3 regions of the Pseudomonas sp. p1(2021b) genome follow, and region 1 is predicted to be linked to each of the others. Evidence: riboswitches for the same ligand, from Rfam matches in the RefSeq annotation. Region 1 holds a riboswitch; each other region holds the start of a gene.
The links. Region 1 has a riboswitch for cobalamin ahead of K8374_RS10740 (TonB-dependent receptor). Riboswitches for the same ligand answer to the same signal wherever they lie in the genome.
Positions count from the first base shown of each region.

Region 2: another riboswitch for cobalamin. It lies ahead of cobW (cobalamin biosynthesis protein CobW); the one in region 1 lies ahead of K8374_RS10740 (TonB-dependent receptor).
Region 3: another riboswitch for cobalamin. It lies ahead of cobO (cob(I)yrinic acid a,c-diamide adenosyltransferase); the one in region 1 lies ahead of K8374_RS10740 (TonB-dependent receptor).

Region 1 is NZ_CP083746.1:2,316,734-2,320,659, forward strand. Features, by position in the region: gene K8374_RS10740 (TonB-dependent receptor) at 1-1,899, opposite strand, end outside; cobalamin riboswitch at 2,009-2,215, opposite strand; gene K8374_RS10745 (GNAT family N-acetyltransferase) at 2,257-2,826, opposite strand; gene K8374_RS10750 (carboxymuconolactone decarboxylase family protein) at 2,884-3,228, opposite strand; gene lpxO (lipid A hydroxylase LpxO) at 3,310-3,926, opposite strand, start outside.
Region 2 is NZ_CP083746.1:2,890,262-2,894,187, reverse strand. Features, by position in the region: gene K8374_RS13520 (CbtA family protein) at 1-10, opposite strand, end outside; gene K8374_RS13515 (CbtB domain-containing protein) at 21-206, opposite strand; cobalamin riboswitch at 301-521, opposite strand; cobalamin riboswitch at 726-924, shown strand; gene cobW (cobalamin biosynthesis protein CobW) at 1,023-2,090, shown strand; gene cobN (cobaltochelatase subunit CobN) at 2,094-3,926, shown strand, end outside.
Region 3 is NZ_CP083746.1:1,195,371-1,199,296, forward strand. Features, by position in the region: gene K8374_RS05605 (ADP-ribosyltransferase) at 1-2,102, shown strand, start outside; cobalamin riboswitch at 2,154-2,378, shown strand; gene cobO (cob(I)yrinic acid a,c-diamide adenosyltransferase) at 2,498-3,109, shown strand; gene K8374_RS05615 (cobyrinate a,c-diamide synthase) at 3,106-3,926, shown strand, end outside.

The sequences.
Region 1 (3,926 bases):
CAACCCAAAGCCGGCTTCGACATCCTGGCCCAGACCCTTGCTCACCCATAGGTTGGCCGTGCGTCGTGGCACGTTGGCCGGGCGGTTGCCGGCGCGGTCCATGATGCCGGTTGCGGTGTGCTCGAGATAGTCGTCGAACCTTGCGCGTACCACCGAGGCGTTGGCCGAGACCTGCCATTGGTTGGCCCATGCCAGCTCCACGGACGCTTCCAGGCCGTCGGAGGTCTGTTGGCCGGCCTGCTGCAGGCCATGGTTCACCGGGTCGGCGACCAGCAGTTTGTGCTTGACGATGTGGTAGGCAGCCAAGGTCCATTCGCCCCGGCCATCCCAGAAGCGCTGCTTGAGGCCCAGTTCGGTCTGCCTGGCTTTGGTCAGGTCGTAGCGCTGCTCCGGGCGCAGCGTCAGCAGGTCGCCGATGCCGTCTTCGCTGGTGGAGTGCTGGCCATACAGGGACAGATCCGGCGTGACCGCGAACACCAGGCCGGCGCGCCAGTTGCCACCGCGCAGGCTGCGGTCGCTGCGGGTGCCGTTCGCCAGGTCATTGCGATCGACATGGTTCTGGTCGCGGCGCACACCGGTCACCAGCGCCAACCGTTCGCTCAACGCGGTGCGGTTTTCCAGGAACGTGGCGAAGGTATGGGTGCTGGACAAGGTCTGGGGACGTGTCGGCGAATGGCTGTGGAACCGGCCTGGCGCGGGGTTCCAGGGATCCAGGGCATCCACGTTGCCGTCGACGTAGGGCGCGTTGCTGTCGACGTTGAAGCGGATCTTGTTGTATTCGGCGCCGATCACGGTCTTGCTGGCGAGCCCGAACAGGGTGTGGTCGAAGGTGAAGCTCTGACGGTCGCCGAACTGCTCCTGGTTGTGCTTGATCTCCAGGAAACTACCACGTTCGAGCACGCCTTCGGCTGGGTTCCAGGTGTACGATTCGGCATTGCGCCAGTGTCGCCGGCTCTTGATGTAGTACAGCTGGTTGCTGGCCGACAGGTTTTCGCTCAGGTGCCAGTCGCTGTTCAGGCGGGTCCACTCGTCATGGTAGCGCTGCACATCATTGTCGATGTTGTAGTTCTTCTTGCGCAGGCTGCTGCGGTAATGTCCATCGATCAGTGGGGTACCGTAGTAGTTGGCCGGTTCCGCGTCGCCGCGTTCGTGGGCGAGAGTGAAACTCAGGTCGTCGCTGGCGTCCAGGCGCAGGGCGGCGCTCAGGGCCAGGCTGCGCGAGTCGGTGCGCTCGACCCAGCCGTTGCCGGCCTGCCGGTTCAGGGTCACCCGATAGCTCAGCCGCTCTCCAAGGCTGCCCCCGCTGTCCAGGCCCAGCTGTTGCCGGTCCCAGGCGCCGTAGCCCAGGCGCAGGTGGTTGTGCACCGGCCCGGCGAACGGCTTCTTCGGGATCGCATTGACCACCGCGCCGGTGGCACCTTCGCCGTAGAGCACCGAGGCCGGCCCACGGATCACCTCGACCCGTTCGATCATCCATGGGTCGACCGGGAAGGTCAGGGTGCCTGCGCCACTGTACAGGCGTGAGCCATCGAACAGCGTCATCACCGAGCTTTGGCCTTCGAAACCCCGAGCCGAAAGGCCGGTGTTGCCGTCGCCTGGGCTGCCGGTGAAGGTGATGCCGGGCGAGCGGGTCACGGCGTCCTGGAGCGTGGCGTTGTTACGCCTCTGGATCTGCTCGGCGCTGATGGTGCTGGTGCTGGCCGGCGTTTCCAGCGCGCTCAGGCCCAGGCGCGAGCCGGCCTGGGTCGGGGTGCCCAGGTCGATGGCCTGCGGGTCGAGGGCCTCGGTGATCGCTGTAGAGGGTAGTGTCAGGGCCTGGCCGTCGGGCTCATCGGGCCAGGCCGGCAGGGCGACGGCCAGGCAGGCCGCCAGGGTGTGAAGCTTGTAGGTACGGGACATGTCGTTCCACAGTTGCAGGAAGGAATGGATCCCGGTGGAAACAACGCATGGAGACCTATCGCGCACGCAGGGGCGCACGCGAAACCGGCCTGCGCCCGCCCACCGCGGGGTTGCCAACGAAGCTTCAGGCCGGTCTCCGGGCTTGCGAGGGTCATGAACGCCTTCACCTTCCCATGCACAGGCACAGTGGTTTGTCGAAGGGTTCGCTCGCTTACCGTTGCGGGGGCAGCGCCGGACTTGTCCTGCAAAGGACGCACCGGCTTCCCGTTTCACCCTGCGCGCGGCGGCGCAGGACACCTGAAACTGGCGCGCATCTGACCATCGATTGGCGAGGGAGTCAAATGCGCAGGGGAGGGGTCAGCGACCGCGACGGCGCGAGACGCGGGCTTCGATGTTCTTGCGCCCGATCAGCAGCGGCGGCTTTTCCACCACCGGTTCATCGGCCAGCCATTTGTACATCACCAGGCAGTCCACCAGCCCCAGCTGGGCATGGCGGTAGGCCTTGGGCAGCCGGCCGACAGTCTCGAAACCCAGCTTGTGCCACAGCGCCACGGCCACTTCGTTGCTGGCCACCACCGAGTTGAACTGCAGGGCCAGGAAGCCTTCCTGGCGTGCCAGCTTCTGCGAGTGTTCGCACATCAGCCGCGCCACGCCACGACCGCGGGCTGCCTCGGCGACCATGTAGCCACAGTTGCCGACATGGCTGCCGGGGCCTGCTGCGTTGGCCTTGAGGTAGTACGAGCCCAGCAGTTGGCCGTCGGCTTCGGCCACCAGGGTGCGCAGCGGTAGCGAAAGCCACAGGTGGCGAGCTTGCTCGAAGCTGAGGTCGGGGTCGAAGGCGTAGGTCTGGCGGGCCTGGACGATGGCCTGGAAGGTCGGCCAGAAGTGCTCGAAGTCTTCTGGCGTCATGGGGCGGATGTGAATCATTGCAGCTCCGTGGAGTCGGTTGGCCCGGCGCCGCCGCGCAGGGCGGCGCCGGTACGGTCAATCGTTGGCCTTGCCCACAGCGTCCATGACCCGGGCCGAATACACCAGGGCAGCGCCCGCATTCATCGCCACGGCCACGCCAAGGGCTTCGGCGATTTCCTCGCGGGTGGCGCCGTGCTTGACGGCCTGCTGGGAGTGGACGGCGATGCACCCATCGCAGCGGGTGGTGACGGCCACCGCCAGGGAGATCAGCTCGCGGGTCTTGGCATCGAGGTGGTTGGTCTTGGCCCCCGCACCGCTGGCGGTCATGTAGCCGGCCACGGTGTCGGGGGACAGCTGCTTGAGATCGCCGATGCCGGCCATCAACTGCTTACGGTAGGCGTCCCAGTCCATCATGCTCATCGTCTTCACCTTGCAGGGTTGGCAACAGGAGCTTTCAGGCTAGTCGAAGATTCTACCCTTGCCCGCCTCTCATGAGCCGGGTCAGATGTAGATGAAGAACAGCACCAGCGCCGCGACCACAGCCCACTTCTCCAGGTAGTAGCGGGTACGGTTGCGTTTCTTCATCGCCTTGCCGCGTTCGCGGATCTTGTAGATGCGGGTGAACAGGCGGTTGATGCCGCCGGTTTTGTCATTGGCATCGTTGGGCGCGGCGGCGGCGGCCATGACGTTGCGGCTGAACCAGCGGTTGAAGGCGGTCGCCCAGCGGTACTTGAGTGGGCGCTCGACATCGCAGAACAGAATGATGCGGTTGTGCTCGGTGGTGTTGGCGGCGTAGTGGATGTAGGTCTCGTCGAACACCACCGCCTCACCGTCGCGCCAGGAATATTTCTGACCATCGACGTCGATGTAGCAGCCGTCGTCGTTCGGTGTGTCCAGGCCCAGGTGGTAGCGGTAGGAGCCGGCATAGGGGTCACGGTGACGTACCAGCTTGGCGCCCGGCGGCAGGGTGGCGAACATGGCCGCCTTGACCGTACCGATGCCCTGCAGCAGTTCGGTGGTGCGGGGGCACAGCTTCATGGCCGAAGGGTGGCTCTCGCCGTACCACTTCAGGTAGAAGCGCTTCCAGCCGGTCTTGAAGAACGAGTTGAAGCCGACGT
Region 2 (3,926 bases), 570 kb from region 1:
GCTTGATCATGCAGGCGTACTCAGTGGCAAGGGAAGGCGGCGCTGTGGCGGGTATCGTGGGCGGCGTTGTGCACGGCCTCGATGTGCGAGAAGCCGGCGAAGTAGACCAGGCACAGGCCCAGCAGGCTGGCGCCGATGGCGAGCAGCACGCGCTGGCTGAGGCTGACGGGAGTGGCGATGCTGTGTTTGGCACTGGTGACGGACATGACGCGTTCCTCTGCTTTTTTAGGGGCGACGGGCACGGGCGTCACGCCTGGGCAGGGTTTGCCCAGGGCACACGACAGCACCCGCCCACCGCGGGGTGTTCATTCGTCGTCAGGCCGGTCTCCGGGCTGGCGAGGAGGAGGCAGGCTCCCTGGACAGCGTCACCTTCCCATGCCATACGACGCGGCACAGTGGTCAAGACGCGCACTCGCTTACCGTTGCGGGGGCAGCACCGGCCTTGTCTGGCCCCTTGGGGCCTGCGACGCACCGGTTTCCCGTTTCACCCCCGAGGGGGCACCTGAACGCAAGGTGCAAGCAAAGCATGCGGCCGATGCTCCGTCAATTGGTGTCGAAGGCGCTGAGTCTGGAGGGGTTCCAGCGTTTGAGGGCTTGGGGCTGCTTTGCAGCCCATCGCAGGCTATCGCCAGCTCCCATCGAGAGTGCGCCGCCCCCACAAAATCCATTCTCTATGGAGATGGAGGGAATACTGCGCTGATGGTTGACCGCCTACCCACCACTGCGTAGCCTTGCCGCTTCGAGGTTCTGCGGCGTCGGCCGCAGCTAAGACGGGAACGCGGTCCAAGCCGCGGCTGCCCCCGCAACTGTAGGCACTGAACAGGATCGACACAGCCACTGCGCCCTGCGCGGGAAGGCGTCGCTCCACCGGCTCCGGCCGGTACGGTGCAAGCCAGGAGACCTGCCTCGTGACGTTTTCGACTTTCAACCGGGCGGGGTGATCCGGTGGCGAACGAGCCCGACCGACAAGGCCGAGGCTTTCGTCCTGCATGCCCGCGCCATCCTGCCAAGGGCATCGCGACATGAAAACACTGGCCAAGCTCCCCGTCACCATCGTCACCGGCTTCCTCGGCTCGGGCAAGACCACCTTGCTTCGGCACATGCTCGATAACGCCCAGGGCCGGCGTATCGCGGTCATCGTCAACGAGTTCGGCGAACTGGGCATCGATGGCGAAATTCTCAAGCAATGCAGCATCGGTTGCACCGAGGAGGAGGCCAGTGGCCGTGTCTACGAACTGGCCAACGGTTGCCTGTGCTGCACCGTGCAGGAGGAGTTCTTCCCGGTCATGCGTGAACTGGTGGCACGCCGCGGTGACCTGGACCACATTCTCATCGAAACCAGCGGCCTGGCCTTGCCCAAGCCACTGGTACAGGCCTTCCAGTGGCCGGAAATCCGCAACGCCTGCACCGTCGACGCCGTGATCACCGTGGTCGACAGCCCGGCCGTGGCCGCCGGCACCTTCGCGGCCTATCCCGATCAGGTGGATGCCCAGCGCAAGCTCGACCCCAACCTGGACCATGAGTCGCCCCTGCACGAGCTGTTCGCCGACCAGCTGGCCAGCGCCGACCTGGTGGTGCTCAACAAGGCTGACCTGATCGATGCTACAGGCCTGGCCAAGGTCCGTGCCGAGGTGCTGGAGGAGCTGCCGCCGGCGGTCAAGGTCATCGAGGCCAGCAGCGGCCGCCTGCCGCTTGAGGTGCTGCTTGGCGTGGGGGCCGAGGCCGAGGCGCACATCGACGGTCGCCGTACCCACCATGATGCCCATCACGACGGCGATGACCACGACGATCACGACCACGATGCCTTCGACTCCATTTCCATCGACCTGCCGGAGGCGGACGAGAGCCTGCTGCTCGACGCCCTGACCCAACTGGTGGTGGAGTTCGGCATCCTGCGCGCCAAGGGCTTCGCCGCCATCCCCGGCAAGCCCATGCGCTTGCTGATCCAGGGCGTCGGCACCCGCTTCGACAAGCACTTCGACCGTGCCTGGCGCGCTGACGAGCCACGCGTCACGCGCCTGGTGCTGATCGGCCAGGACCTGGACGCCGCGCAGCTGGAAGCGCGCCTGCGCCAGGCCCTGGGCGCCTGACCCATGCACCTGCTGCGGACCCAGCCCGGCGGCTTCGTGCCGGACGACAGCATCGCCGACCTCGGCCAGACGCCGGCCGAACTGGTGATTCTCTGCAGCGGCGACTCGCACCTGGCGTTGCTCGCCGAAACCGCCGAGCAGCTGCCGGAGGGCTTCCCCAGCCTGCGCCTGGCCAACCCCATGCAGGTGCAGAACCACGCCTCGGTCGACCTTTATGTGGACCAGGTGCTGCGCCATGCGAAGGTGATCCTGGTGTCGTTGCACGGTGGCGTCGGCTATTGGCGCTATGGTGTCGAGCAGCTGGTGGCGTTGGCCGCCCGTGGCATCCAGCTGATCCTGGTGCCCGGTGACGACCGTCCGGACCCGGAACTGACTGGTCTGGGCACGGTGACTGGCGCACAGGCCGAACGCCTGTGGCATTACCTGCGCCAGGGCGGCAAGGCCAACGCCCTGAACCTGTTCAACTGCCTGGCCAGCCTGTGGCTGGAGCGCGACTACGCCTGGCAAGAACCGCAGCCCTTGCCGCGTACCAGCGTGTACCACCCCGGCAAGCCCAGCGCGACCCTCCAGGATTGGTACGCCCACTGGCACCCCGACCAACCTGTGGCGCCGGTGCTGTTCTATCGATCGCACCTGCAGGCGGCCAACACCTCGTTCGTCGATGTGTTCTGCCAGCGCCTGCACGCCGCAGGGCTCAACCCACTGCCGATCGCCGTGGCCAGCCTCAAGGAGGCCGCCTGCCTGGCGCAGGTCGAGGCCTGGCTGGACGAGGCCGGCGCTGAAGTGGTGATCAATACCACCGGTTTTGCCCTGTCTAGCCCGGAGCAGCCCAACCTGCGCCCGCTGCGGCGCGACATCCCGGTGCTCCAGGCGATCTGCGCCCAGGACAACCAGCCGGCCTGGGAGGCCAGCGAACAGGGCCTGGGCGCCCGTGACCTGGCCATGCACATCGTCTTGCCGGAGCTGGATGGGCGTATCATCACCCGGCCGGTCAGCTTCAAAGACCTGGCCTGGCGCAGCGAGCGCAGCCAGTCGGACGTGGTCTGCTACCGCGCCCACCCCGAGCGCATGGACTTCATCGCCGAACTGGCACGTCGCTGGGTGATGCTGGCGCGCCTGCCCAACGCGCAGAAGCGTGTGGCCCTGGTGCTGGCCAACTACCCGACCCGCGACGGGCGCATCGGCAACGGCGTTGGCCTGGATACTCCAGGCGCCGCGCTGAATATCCTCCAGGCCCTGCAGGGGCAGGGCTACCCGGTAGAGGGCCTGCCGCCGAGCGGCACCGCCTTGATCCACCAATTGCTGGGCGGTGTGACCAACGACCTGGACCACCTCGACCAGCGCCCTTGTGCCCAGAGCCTGAGCCTGGCCGACTACCAGCAGGCCTTCACCTCGCTGCCACAGGCCAACCAGCAGGCCGTGCTGGAGCGTTGGGGGCCGCCGGAGCAGGATCCGATGTTCCGCAGCGGCCGGATGATGATCGCCGGCCTGCGCTATGGCCTGACCTTTGTCGGCATCCAGCCCGCCCGGGGCTACCAGGTGGACCCCAGCGCGGTCTACCACGACCCGGACCTGGTGCCGCCGCATGGCTACCTGGCGTTCCATTTCTGGCTGCGCAACGGCTATGCCGCCGACGCCGTGATTCATGTCGGCAAGCACGGCAACCTCGAATGGCTGCCCGGCAAGGGCGTCGGCTTGTCTGCCGAGTGCTGGCCGGACGCATTGCTCGGCCCGCTGCCGAATATCTATCCGTTCATCGTCAACGACCCGGGCGAGGGGGCCCAGGCCAAGCGCCGGACCCAGGCGGTGATCATCGACCACCTCATGCCGCCGCTG
Region 3 (3,926 bases), 1.1 Mb from region 1:
CCCAGGTGGTACAGGACGAAGTGGAGGCGTTCTGGAGAACGCGTGCCGACGACTTCAGGGTACTGGCCAAGGTCAGCCTGTTGGCCCAGTGCAAGCAGGCCGAGCGGGACGGGAGGCTCACGGCGCAGGATGCCAGGCAGATTCGCGCCCTCGTCTCGAGTGTGCTCGCGTCCTCGGCGCCTATTCCGACGCTGGAGCTGCTGCGCACGGTGACGGAAGAAGGGGAAACCACGCTCAGTGTCTATCGCCCGAGTGTGGGCAGGGCTTGCCTGTATATCCTGCGCCCAGCCGATGGGCGCGTGTGGCTGTACATGCCGTATGACGAGCAGGCCTTGCGCGGGTTCGCCTCGGAGCTGGCCATGGCGCGCTGGTTGCGTAGCTGGGCGGCCACGACCGAAGGCATGCAGCGGCTCAGGAGCGCGGCGATCGCTGACGCGCACCTGGGCGATGGGCCTGAAGCGACTGAGGATGCCCTGCGCCAGCTGGCCGACAGCTCCAGCGATGCCGCGGCCTTGCAGTTGCTCCGGCAATCCAGCACAGCGGGCAGTCGCAAGCTGTTCACCCAGCTGCAGGAGGATGCCAGGAGCGACATGCGCCGCAACGCCGGGTTGATGGTCGATAACCAGCAATTGCGCAAGGCCATGCTCACCGGTTATCTGGCCGCCTTCATCAAGGTCAGCGCCTTGCTGGTGCCCTTGTCGCCCGGTATCAGCCTGGCATTGCTGGCGGCGTCGGTGACCAAGGTCTGGCTGGATGTGGATGCTGCAACCCATGCACGCAGCCGTACGGCACGGCAGGATGCCCTGCGCGGCGCCATCATCGATTCGATCTTCGCCGCGTTGAACATGATCGAGCTCGGCTTCGGTGCCAGCTATGCCACCCTGGCCTATCGCGCGGCATTTCATGAAACGGGCGTATCGCTGGCTGACTGGCAACCGCTTGCCGAGCCTCAAGGTTGGCTGCAAGACCAGCAAGCCAACGAAATCCTGTATGGCCTGCCACAAGGCCGCCAGATGTTGCGCGGCATCCACTTGGGCCCCAAGGGCGAGAGTTGGATCGAACTGCAAGGCCTGCCGTATCGCGTGCGCTACAGCACCGAGCTGAACACTTGGCTCATCGTGCCCCCCGACAACCCCTTCGCCTTCGCGCCGATACGCCCCGTGCGTCTGAATGAAGCGGGCGAATGGGAGTTGCTGGGCCCGCCGCGCCTCGCGGGAGGCGCGCCAGGGGATGGGCTTGCCCAGCAGTCGTCGGCCTTTTGGGATGAGTACATGCTCACCGATGAGCAGCGCAGCGAGTTTCTGTCCGACACCGCCATGGCCCGCCAGGAAAGCCTGTTCGAGCAGCTCGACATCCCCGAGCTGGCGAGCGATGCCGAGCCGTTGGTGGACGATGAAGGGTTCGACTATATCGACCACCATGGCGCCTCCACCTACACCTACAAGCATGATGGCCGCTTCAAGAATCACCTGATCGATACCTACACCATGGATGACTCCATCAATGATTACCTGCGTCAGGGGGTGCGCAACTTCAGCTATGGAGACGAAGCCAGCTATCTCGACAAACTGGCCGACTCCCTGGAGCGACTGCCTGCCGATGCCGAGGTTCCGTTGTATCGAGGGGGGTGCGGCGAGCGCGGTACCAGTGGCGTGCACTTTCGCAGCGGGCGTTTCAGCGAAGGGGATATTCTGGTCAACACCGACCTGACGTCCTTTACCGAAAACCCCTACATCATTCGTAAGTTCTCGGCCGATCCGGACAAGCTTTCGAGTCGCGGCCTGGAGGGCGTTTTCGACGACACCTCTGTAGTGTTCGAACTGCCAGCCGGTCGCTACCGCAGCGGCAGGCAGATCGCGCCGCTCTCTGCCCATGGCTATGAAGTCGAGACGCTGTTCCTGCCGGGAACGTATTTCCAGATCGACGAAGTCTCTGAAATCGTCGGTGTCGACTATCGGTTCGTCAAGGTCAGACTCAGGCAGGTAAGCAAGCCTCAAGGCGGCCCGGTATACGACCTGCGTAGCGGTGACCCGTTCGACAGAGGCGCCTATCTCGAACGGCTGGGAGCGCCACATCTGGTAGAGCGTTTCTTCGGGCCATGATTGGGGTATCGGGGCCTCGCTTCATTTGACGCTCCCGATCCAACCCTCTAACCTTCGCGACGTGTTTCAGGTGCCCTGCCAGCCAACGCTGGGCAGGGTGAAACTGGGAAGCCGGTGGGCGCCAGCGAAGGCGCGATCCCGGCGCTGCCCCCGCAACGGTAGGTGAGTCAAAGGCCGCGCAGGGCCACTGGGGACATGCCCCGGGAAGGCGCGCGGTACAGGGGCCCAAGGCCTCGCTCACGAGCCCGGAGACCGGCCTGTCACTGCCAACGGCATCACGGAGGGTGATGCGCGGTGCACCGTGGCGCGTCTGCCACGGCTCCTGCGCGTTCTCCGGCTGCCTGCCTATCGACCTGTCGTCGCCCGTGCGCGGTGACAGCCTGCGGAGAACCCTGATGAGCGATTCCACCGAGCGCGACGAACGTCACCTGGCGCGCATGCAGCGCAAGAAGGCGATCATCGACGAACGTATCGCCAATGCCCCCAACGAATGTGGCCTGCTGCTGGTGCTCACCGGCAACGGCAAGGGCAAGAGCAGCTCGGCCTTCGGCATGCTCGCCCGCGCATTGGGCCACGGCATGCAGTGTGGCGTGGTGCAGTTCATCAAAGGGCGCAACAGCACCGGCGAAGAGCTGTTCTTCCGCCGCTTCCCCGAACAGGTGCGCTACCACGTGATGGGCGAGGGCTTTACCTGGGAAACCCAGGATCGCCAGCGCGACATCGCCGCCGCCGAAGCCGCCTGGGCGGTTTCGCGCCAGATGCTGCAGGACCCTTCGCTGCAGTTCGTGGTGCTCGATGAACTGAACATCGCCCTCAAGCACGGTTATCTTGACCTCGACCAGGTACTGGCCGATATCCAGGCGCGCCCGCCGATGCAACACGTGATCGTCACCGGCCGTGCCGCCAAGCCGGAGATGATCGAGCTGGCCGACACCGTCACCGAAATGGGCATGGTCAAGCATGCCTTCCAGGCCGGAATCCGCGCCCAGAAGGGCGTGGAGCTATGAACCAGGTCCGGCACTGCCCGGCGGTGCTGATCGCGGCACCCGCGTCAGGCCAAGGCAAGACCACGGTCACCGCCGCCCTGGCGCGCCTGCACCGCAACCTGGGCCGCAAGGTCCGGGTCTTCAAGTGCGGGCCGGACTTCCTCGACCCGATGATCCTCGAACGCGCCAGCGGCGCACCGGTGTACCAGCTCGACCTGTGGATGATCGGCGCCGAGGAAAGCCGGCGCCTGCTCTGGGAGGCGGCGGGCGAGGCCGACTTGATCCTGATCGAAGGGGTCATGGGGCTGTTCGATGGCACCCCGTCGAGCGCTGACCTGGCACGTCATTTCGGCGTGCCGGTGCTGGCGGTGATCGATGGCACCGCCATGGCCCAGACCTTCGGCGCCCTGGCCCTGGGCCTGGCGCGCTACCAGCCCGACCTGCCCTTTGCCGGGGTGCTGGCCAACCGGGTCGGCAGCCTGCGCCACGCACAATTGCTCGAAGGCAGCCTGACCGAGGGCCTACGTTGGTACGGCGGTTTATCCCGCGAGCGCGGCATCGAGCTGCCCAGCCGCCACCTGGGGCTGGTCCAGGCCAGCGAACTCAACGACCTGGACATGCGCCTGGATGCTGCCGCCGATGCCCTGGGTGCCAGCTGTGACGCCGCCTTGCCGCCACCGGTGGCGTTCGACGCACCTGTGCCTGCGGCCAGCGCCGCGACCTTGGCCGGCGTGCGTATCGGCGTCGCCCGGGACGAAGCCTTCGCCTTCACCTATGGGGCCAACCTCGACCTGCTGCGCCGGTTGGGGGCGCAACTGCTGTTCTTCTCACCGGTACA